Urbifossiella limnaea: one gene and its partner. The protein of the gene in region 2 binds, or shares a complex with, the protein of the main gene of each other region. Links are inferred from orthologs where the notes say so. Each region holds a gene or a part of one and is shown on either strand. Other genes may lie near its edges.

Evidence for each region.
Region 1: the proteins of hisH (region 2) and hisF are in contact, whole or in part, in a crystal structure (PDB 6RU0), measured with the Thermotoga maritima proteins. The link is inferred for Urbifossiella limnaea from one-to-one orthologs. Residues at the interface, in WP_004080484.1 of Thermotoga maritima: Asn15, Arg18, Arg22, Arg117, Leu118, Pro119, His120, Met121, Gly122, Trp123, Asn124, Asn134, Gly135, Tyr136, Tyr138, Val140, Tyr158, Glu180, Lys181, Ser182, Ser183, Lys184, Ile185; in WP_004080486.1 of Thermotoga maritima: Met1, Leu2, Ala3, Arg5, Ser40, Glu41, Asp45, Glu46, Ala70, Glu71, Ile73, Asp74, Ile75, Pro76, Phe77, Asp98, Lys99, Ser122, Gln123, Glu161, Thr195, Leu196, Asn247, Arg249, Glu251.

The regions. Positions count from the first base shown.
Region 1 is NZ_CP036273.1:3,271,511-3,274,797, reverse strand. Bases 259-3,237 are described here. They hold hisF (imidazole glycerol phosphate synthase subunit HisF), read right to left. Parts: upstream 2,150-3,237; coding sequence 1,367-2,149; downstream 259-1,366. Other genes in these bases: dacB (D-alanyl-D-alanine carboxypeptidase/D-alanyl-D-alanine endopeptidase), read left to right, coding at 2,251-3,237; ETAA1_RS13390 (type IV pilus twitching motility protein PilT), read right to left, coding at 259-1,345. Also shown: tyrS (tyrosine--tRNA ligase), read left to right, coding at 1-66; more of ETAA1_RS13390, read right to left, coding at 173-258; more of dacB, read left to right, coding at 3,238-3,287.
Region 2 is NZ_CP036273.1:5,108,997-5,112,304, reverse strand. What follows is about bases 88-3,087. They hold hisH (imidazole glycerol phosphate synthase subunit HisH), read right to left. Parts: upstream 1,897-3,087; coding sequence 1,279-1,896; downstream 88-1,278. Other genes in these bases: ETAA1_RS20825 (shikimate kinase), read right to left, coding at 2,978-3,087; ETAA1_RS20830 (prepilin peptidase), read right to left, coding at 1,896-3,032; ETAA1_RS20840 (WD40 repeat domain-containing serine/threonine protein kinase), read left to right, coding at 88-1,267. In the rest of the region: more of ETAA1_RS20840, read left to right, coding at 1-87; more of ETAA1_RS20825, read right to left, coding at 3,088-3,308. UniProt on the Escherichia coli protein: IGPS catalyzes the conversion of PRFAR and glutamine to IGP, AICAR and glutamate. The HisH subunit catalyzes the hydrolysis of glutamine to glutamate and ammonia as part of the synthesis of IGP and AICAR.

The DNA of each region.
Region 1 (3,287 bases), 1.8 Mb from region 2 along the record:
CCCGTGGCCGACGGCCTGGTCGTCCGCCTGGGTCGCAAGGTGGCCCGCCTGCGGCTCGGCTCCTGAGCCCGGCGGGCGTCGGCGGGTGGCCCGGGGTGCAGCCCCGGGCGGGCGTTGGCGTGGCGTGTGGGACCGACGCGAATCGACCTCCGCCGCGGGCCGTACCCAGAGGCTAGACGAGGCCCGACGTGGCGACCTTGATCCCCTTGATCATCATCTTCAGCTGGTCGGCGTTCGGGCTGAACTCGAGCGCCGTCGACTTGTCCACGTCGCCGCGCTCCACGAGCTGCCGCAGGTTCTCGTTGAAGTCGAGCATCCCCTCGTTGTAGAACGAGCGGATCGCGTCCAGCAGCTTCTCGTCGCGGTGCTTCAGGATCAGGTCGCGGATCGTCGGGTTCACGATCATGATCTCGTTCGTCGGCACCCGGCTCTTGCCCGGCTTGATCGACGGGATGAGCTTCTGCGCCACCACCGCCTTGAGGTTGAACACCATCGACTGCCGCACCGCCCCGTGCTGGCTCGGCGGGAACAGGCCGAGGATGCGGTCGATCGTGCTGTAGGCGTTCGACGCGTGGATCGTGCCGAACACGACGTGCCCGGTCTCGGCCGCGTGGACGGCCGCCTCGAACGTCTCGGCGTCGCGCATCTCGCCCACCAGGATGATGTCCGGGTCCTCGCGGACGGCGTGCTTCAGCGCCGTGTGCCAGTCGGACACGTCGAGGAAGACCTCGCGCTGGTTCATGATGGACATCTTGTCCTTGAACACGAACTCGATCGGGTCCTCGATGGTGAGGATGTGGAGCGCCTCGGTCGCGTTCATGTAGTCGAGCATCGACGCGATGGTGGTGCTCTTGCCCGACCCGGTCACGCCGGCCAGCAGCACCATCCCCTGCTCGTAGTGGCACAGCGTCTCGATGCTGTCCGGCAGGCCGAGGTCGGCGAACGACGGGATGCTCTGGTTCACCAGCCGGGCCACGACGGCGAACTTGCCGCGCTGCTTGAACAGGTTCACCCGGTAGCGGGCCTCGTCGTCGCCGATGACGTGGGCGAAGTCGGCCCCGCCGGTGTCCTCCAGCACCTTGCGGTCCTTCTCGCGGAGGATCGGGTAGATCAGCTTCTCCAGGTGTTCCTGCGACAGGGTGGGCGTGTTCATCTTCTGGATGACGCCCCGGAGGCGCATCATCCCGGGCAGGCCCGCCTTGAGGTGCAGGTCGGAGCCCTTGTGGAGCATGACGGTGCGGAACAGCTGGTTGATCATCGGCTCGCCGGGGACCGGCTGCGCGACCTTCAGCCCCGGCTCGGTGCCGTTGATCGGGTGCGGCGACTGGAACGACATGCCGGCCATGAACGGGCTCCGTGATGTGAGTCAGGCCGTCAGCTTCGGCGCGACCCGGACCGGCACCCCGCGGGCGGCGAGGTACGCCTTCGTGTCCGGGATCGAGAACTCGTTGTAGTGGAAGATGCTGGCCGCCAGCGCCGCGTCGGCCCCGGCCGCGAACGCCGCCCGCAGGTGCTCCGGCGAGCCGGCCCCGCCGCTCGCCACCACCGGAATGTTCACCGCCCGGCTGACCGCCTCCACCATCGGCAGGTCGTAGCCGTTCTTGGTGCCGTCGGCGTCCATCGACGTGAGGACGATCTCGCCGGCCCCCAGCTCCTCGACGCGCCGCGCCCACGCCACGGCTTCGAGCCCCGTGGGGATTCGGCCGCCGTTCACGAACACCTCCCACGTCTCGCGCCCGTCGCGCGTCACCCGCTTGGGGTCAATGTTCACCACGGTCGCACAGCGGCCGAACTTCTCGCTCACCTCGCGGATCAGCCCCGGCGTCCGCACCGCGGCCGAGTTCAGGCTCACCTTCTCGGCCCCGGCCTGGATGATCTGCGTGGCGTCGTCGAGGGTGCGGATGCCGCCGCCGACGGTGAACGGCATGAAGATGGTTTCGGCCACGCGGCGGATCATGTCGAGCAGGATCGCCCGGCCCTCGTGGCTGGCGGAAATGTCCAGGAAGACGAGCTCGTCGGCGCCTTGTTCGTCGTACCGGCGGGCGACCTCGACGGGGTCGCCGGCGTCGCGGAGGCCGACGAAGTTGGTCCCCTTCACAACGCGGCCGCGGTCCACGTCCAGGCAGGGGATGATCCGCTTGGTCAGCATTGAACTGATGCTAGCGGCCGCGGACGGCGCGGTCAACGGGGCGAAGCCGGGGCCGTTGTGCTACCTTGTCACCAAACCCGTCATCCCCCGAGGTCGCCCCCGTGCGCCGACTGCTCCGCTTCCTCGCCCTCTCGGCCGTGCCCGCCGCCGCGGTCGTGTGCCTCGTCGCCGTTCCTGCGCCGGCCCGGCCGCCGGCCGGCCTCGCGCGCCTGATCGACGAGGTCGTGACCGGCCCCGACTACACCCACGCCAGCTGGGGCATCCTCGTCGTCGACGCCGACGGCAACCCGGTGTACGCCCGCAACCCGGACCAGATGCTCGCCCCGGCGTCGGTCACGAAGCTGTTCACGTGTGCCGCGGCGCTGCTCGCGCTCGGGGCGGACCACACCTTCGTCACCGACGTGTTCCGCCGCGGGCTGTTGCTCAACGGCACCCTCCGCGGCGACCTGATCCTCGTCGCGTCCGGCGACCCGATCATGGGCGGCCGCACCGGCCCCGACGGCAAGACGGTGTGGAAGAACAGCGACCACACCTACGCCGGTAGCGGGCTGGCCGAGGCGTACCTTACCGACGCCGACCCGCTCGCGGGGTTGAACGACATCGCCCGGCAGGTGAAGGCCAGCGGCGTCAACGCCGTCGAGGGCGAGGTGATGATTGACGACCGGCTGTTCGCCCGCGCCCGCAGCTCGGGCAGCGGCCCGGACGTGGTCTCGCCCGTCACCGTCAACGACAACGTCGTCGACGTGATCGTGACGCCCGGGGCGAAGGCCGGCGACCCGGCGACGGTGAAGACGCGGCCCGAGACGGCGTTCTTCCAGGTGGACGCGCAGGTGAGCACGGCCGACGAGAAGGCCAAGGCGCAGGTCGAGGTACTGGCCGTGGGGCCGAACCACCTCGCGGTGCGCGGCCGGGTGCCGGCCGCGGGCAAGGCGGTCGTGGCCATCCATCCGGTGGCCGAGCCGGCGCTGTTCGCGCGGGCGCTGCTGGTCGAGGCGCTGCGGCGCAACGGCGTGCGGTGCGAGGCGGCGGTGATCCGCCCCGGCCTCCCGACGCTGCCGCCGCGCGGCGACTACGCCACCCTCACGAAGGCGGCGACGCTGAAGTCGGCGCCGCTGAGCGACCTGACGACGGTGACGCT
Region 2 (3,308 bases):
GCTCGTGGACGAGGCCGAGTCGCAGGCCAAGGCGCGGGTGCAACCGCGGCGGATCTCGCGGCCGACGCGGTGGGGCTGGGTGCTCCCGGCGGCCGCGGTCACGCTCGGGCTTGGCGTACTGGTCGGCACCGGCGTGCTCCGGCGGCAGCCGTCGCCGCCCGTCGAGCGCCCGCCGCCGCCGCCGACGCCCGCCGAGGAGTTGCGCGACCTGCGCGCCGCGGTCGCGTCGGCCGAGGACCGTGACGCCGTCCGCCGCCGCGTCATCGACTTCCGCGCGAGGCACCCGGCGACCCCGATCGCGGTCGCGGCCGCCGGGCTGCTGCGGAAGCTGCCGGCGCCGACGGACAAGTTACAAGCGAAGGGGGCGCCGTTCGTCGCGGCGACCGCCACCGGCCGGGCCGTGGGCGCGCTGGCGTTCGCGGGCGACGACTCGCGGCTCGTCGTCGCCCGCGCCGGCCGGGCGCCCGAGGAGTTGACGCTGCCGGAACTGACGCCGACCGGTCGGTTCCCGGCCGCGGAGGTGTCGGACCACGCGGCCGCGCTCGCCCCGGACGGCCGCGTCGCGGTCGCGGCCGACGGCGCCGGTCGGCTCGTGGCGTGGGCCGCCGGCGCGGTGCGCGTCATCGACCTGCCCGACACCCGGGCGCGAACCGCCGCCGTGGCGCCGGACGGCAAAACCGCCGTCGTCGTGCCTCAGGACGGCGACCTGTGCCGCGTCGATCTCGCCGCCGGGCGCGTCACCAGCCGGCTGGCCGTGCCCGCCGACGGCGTCCGCGAGGTGCTCGTCGTCGCCGACGGGTCCGCGTGCGTCGCCTTCGGCGACACCGTCCGGGTCGTGCCGTTCGCCGGCGGGGCCGTGCGGACGATCGAGCCGATGACGGACGTACCCGGCCCGCCGCTCGGGGCCGTCGCGCCGGAGTCGGGGCGGCTGTACCTCGCCGGGATCGAACCGGTTCCCGGCCGACACCTGCCGGGGGCCGACCGCTCCGACCTGCGCTACGAACTGCCGCTGGAACGAAGGCAGTGGTTCTTTCAACCACCGACGAGGCCGCGGGCGACGGCAGTGGCGGTGTCCGCGGACGAGGCGGTCGTCGCGGTCGGTACCGGTAGCGGGAAGCTGGTCGTGTTCGCGGCGGCGACGGGGAAGATTACGGGTGAACTGGCGCTGCCCGGTGGCGTGAAGGCACTGGCGTTCTCGACGAGCGGGCGGGTGCTCGCCGCGGCGCTCGACGGCGGCCGCGTGGTGCTGGTACCGCTGGGGAAGTAGGTGCGGAGGCGTTACAGCCGGGCGAAGTTCCGCAGCATCGCGAGCCCCACGTCCTGGCTCTTCTCCGGGTGGAATTGCGTGCCGAACACGTTGCCGCGCCACACCGCCGACGCGAACGGGGTCGGGTAGTCGGTCTCGGCCGCGGTCAGCGTCGGGTCGGCCGGCACCGGGTAGTACGAGTGGACGAAGTACACCGCCGGGTCCGCCGGCAGCCCCGCCAGCAGCGGGCACCCGGGCCGCGTGGGCCGAAGCGTGTTCCACCCCATGTGCGGCACCTTCAGGCCGCGCACCTCGGGGAACCGCACCACGTCGCCGGGGAACAGGTCCAGGCCCGGGAACACGCCGTCCTCGAAACTGCGGCTGAACAGCAGCTCGTAGCCCAGGCAGATGCCGAGGAACGGCCGGTCGGCGCGGACGTGGTCGGACAGCACCTCGGCGAGGCCGGTCTCGCGGAGCCGGGCGATGGCGTCGCGGAACGCCCCCACTCCGGGCAGCACCACCTTCCGCGCCGCCGCGACGCGGTCCGGGTCGGGCGTGACTTCCGCGGCGGCGCCGACCCGCTCGAACGCCTTCTGGACGCTCCGCAGGTTCGCCATCCCGTAATCGACGATCACGACGTCGGCGGCCATTACTTCCCCACCGGCTGCGGCTCGGGCGGGGCCGGCTCGGCCTTGCGCCGCAGGAGCAGGCCCGACGCCAGCATCCCGACGCCGATCACGCCCACGATCAACAGCATGGATTGCAGGTCGAACAGCACCGGCTGCACCCGCGGCGCCAACCACGGCCACCCGAACCACGTCACCACCACGCCGACGGCCAGGCCGGGGCCGAACGGCAACTCGCGGTCCACGCCGGTGCCCCGGACGGCGGCCAGGAGCAGCGTCGGCAGCTTGAAGACCAGCAGTGCCGCGAACGCCCCCACGAACAGCGACAGCACCACCGGCTGCCAGCCGAGGAACGCCCCGGCCATCATCAGCAGGTCGGCGTCCCCGAGCCCCAGCGCCTCCCGGCCGAAGCCGGTCTCGAACAGCCGCTTCACGACGCGCACCACCAGCGACCCGGCCAGCGCCCCGACCAGCGAGTTCAGCAGGCCGAGCTTCCACGACCCGGCCGCGGCCCACGCCGGCGGCGGGCCGACCGCGGGCCACGGCTGCGCCCCGATCGGCACCGGACCCGCGTCGAGCACCAGCATCCACGGCATCGCCTTCGGCCCGCCGACGGCCGCCGCCGCGCCCGCGGGGTGCGGCCACGGCCAGCCGATGAGCGCCGCCCCGGCCACGCCGACCACCAGCCCGGTGAACGGGATCAGCGGCGGGATGACGCGGTGCTCGGCGTCCACCACCGCCGCGGCGATCAGGAGTGACAGCAGCGTCGCGTGGTAGCAGAACAGCGCCACCGCCGGCCACGCCGGCATCGTCGCCCGCAGCGGGTCGAAGCCGAACCCGGGGAAGTTGAACCAGTTGAACACCACCTCCGCCAGGAACAGCGCCAGGAACGCCAGCCCGGTGCCGACCTCGACCCACAGGTAGCGCGACGAGAACGTCGCCCCGCAGAACCGGCAGCGGCCGCGGAGCACGAGGTAGCCGATGATCGGGAGGTTGTCGAAGATTCGGACGGGGCGGTAGCAGCTGAAGCAGCGCGAGCCGGGCCAGATGATGCTCTTTTCGAAGGGAAGGCGGGCCACCAGCACGTTCAGGAACGACCCGACCATCAGCCCGAGGACGAGCGCGGCGCCGGACCAGACGTAGAGCGGAAGTTGGTCCATGCCGTGAGGATAGCGGCGGCGGCGGCGTCCGGCGACGCGCCGCCCGTGTCGCAGGTGAAATCGGCCACCGCCCGGTAAAGCGGCTCGCGGGACGCGATGAGCTCCCGCAGTTCACCGAGCCCGCCGGCCGCCGTCAGGTTCGGGCGCCGGGCTGCGGTCGTGGGGTCGGCCGTCATCCGCTCGAACGCCACCTCCGGCGTCACGGTCAGCCACACCACGAACCCGGACCGCTTCAACAGCGCGCGGTTGGACTCGCGCAGCACCGCCCCGCCGCCG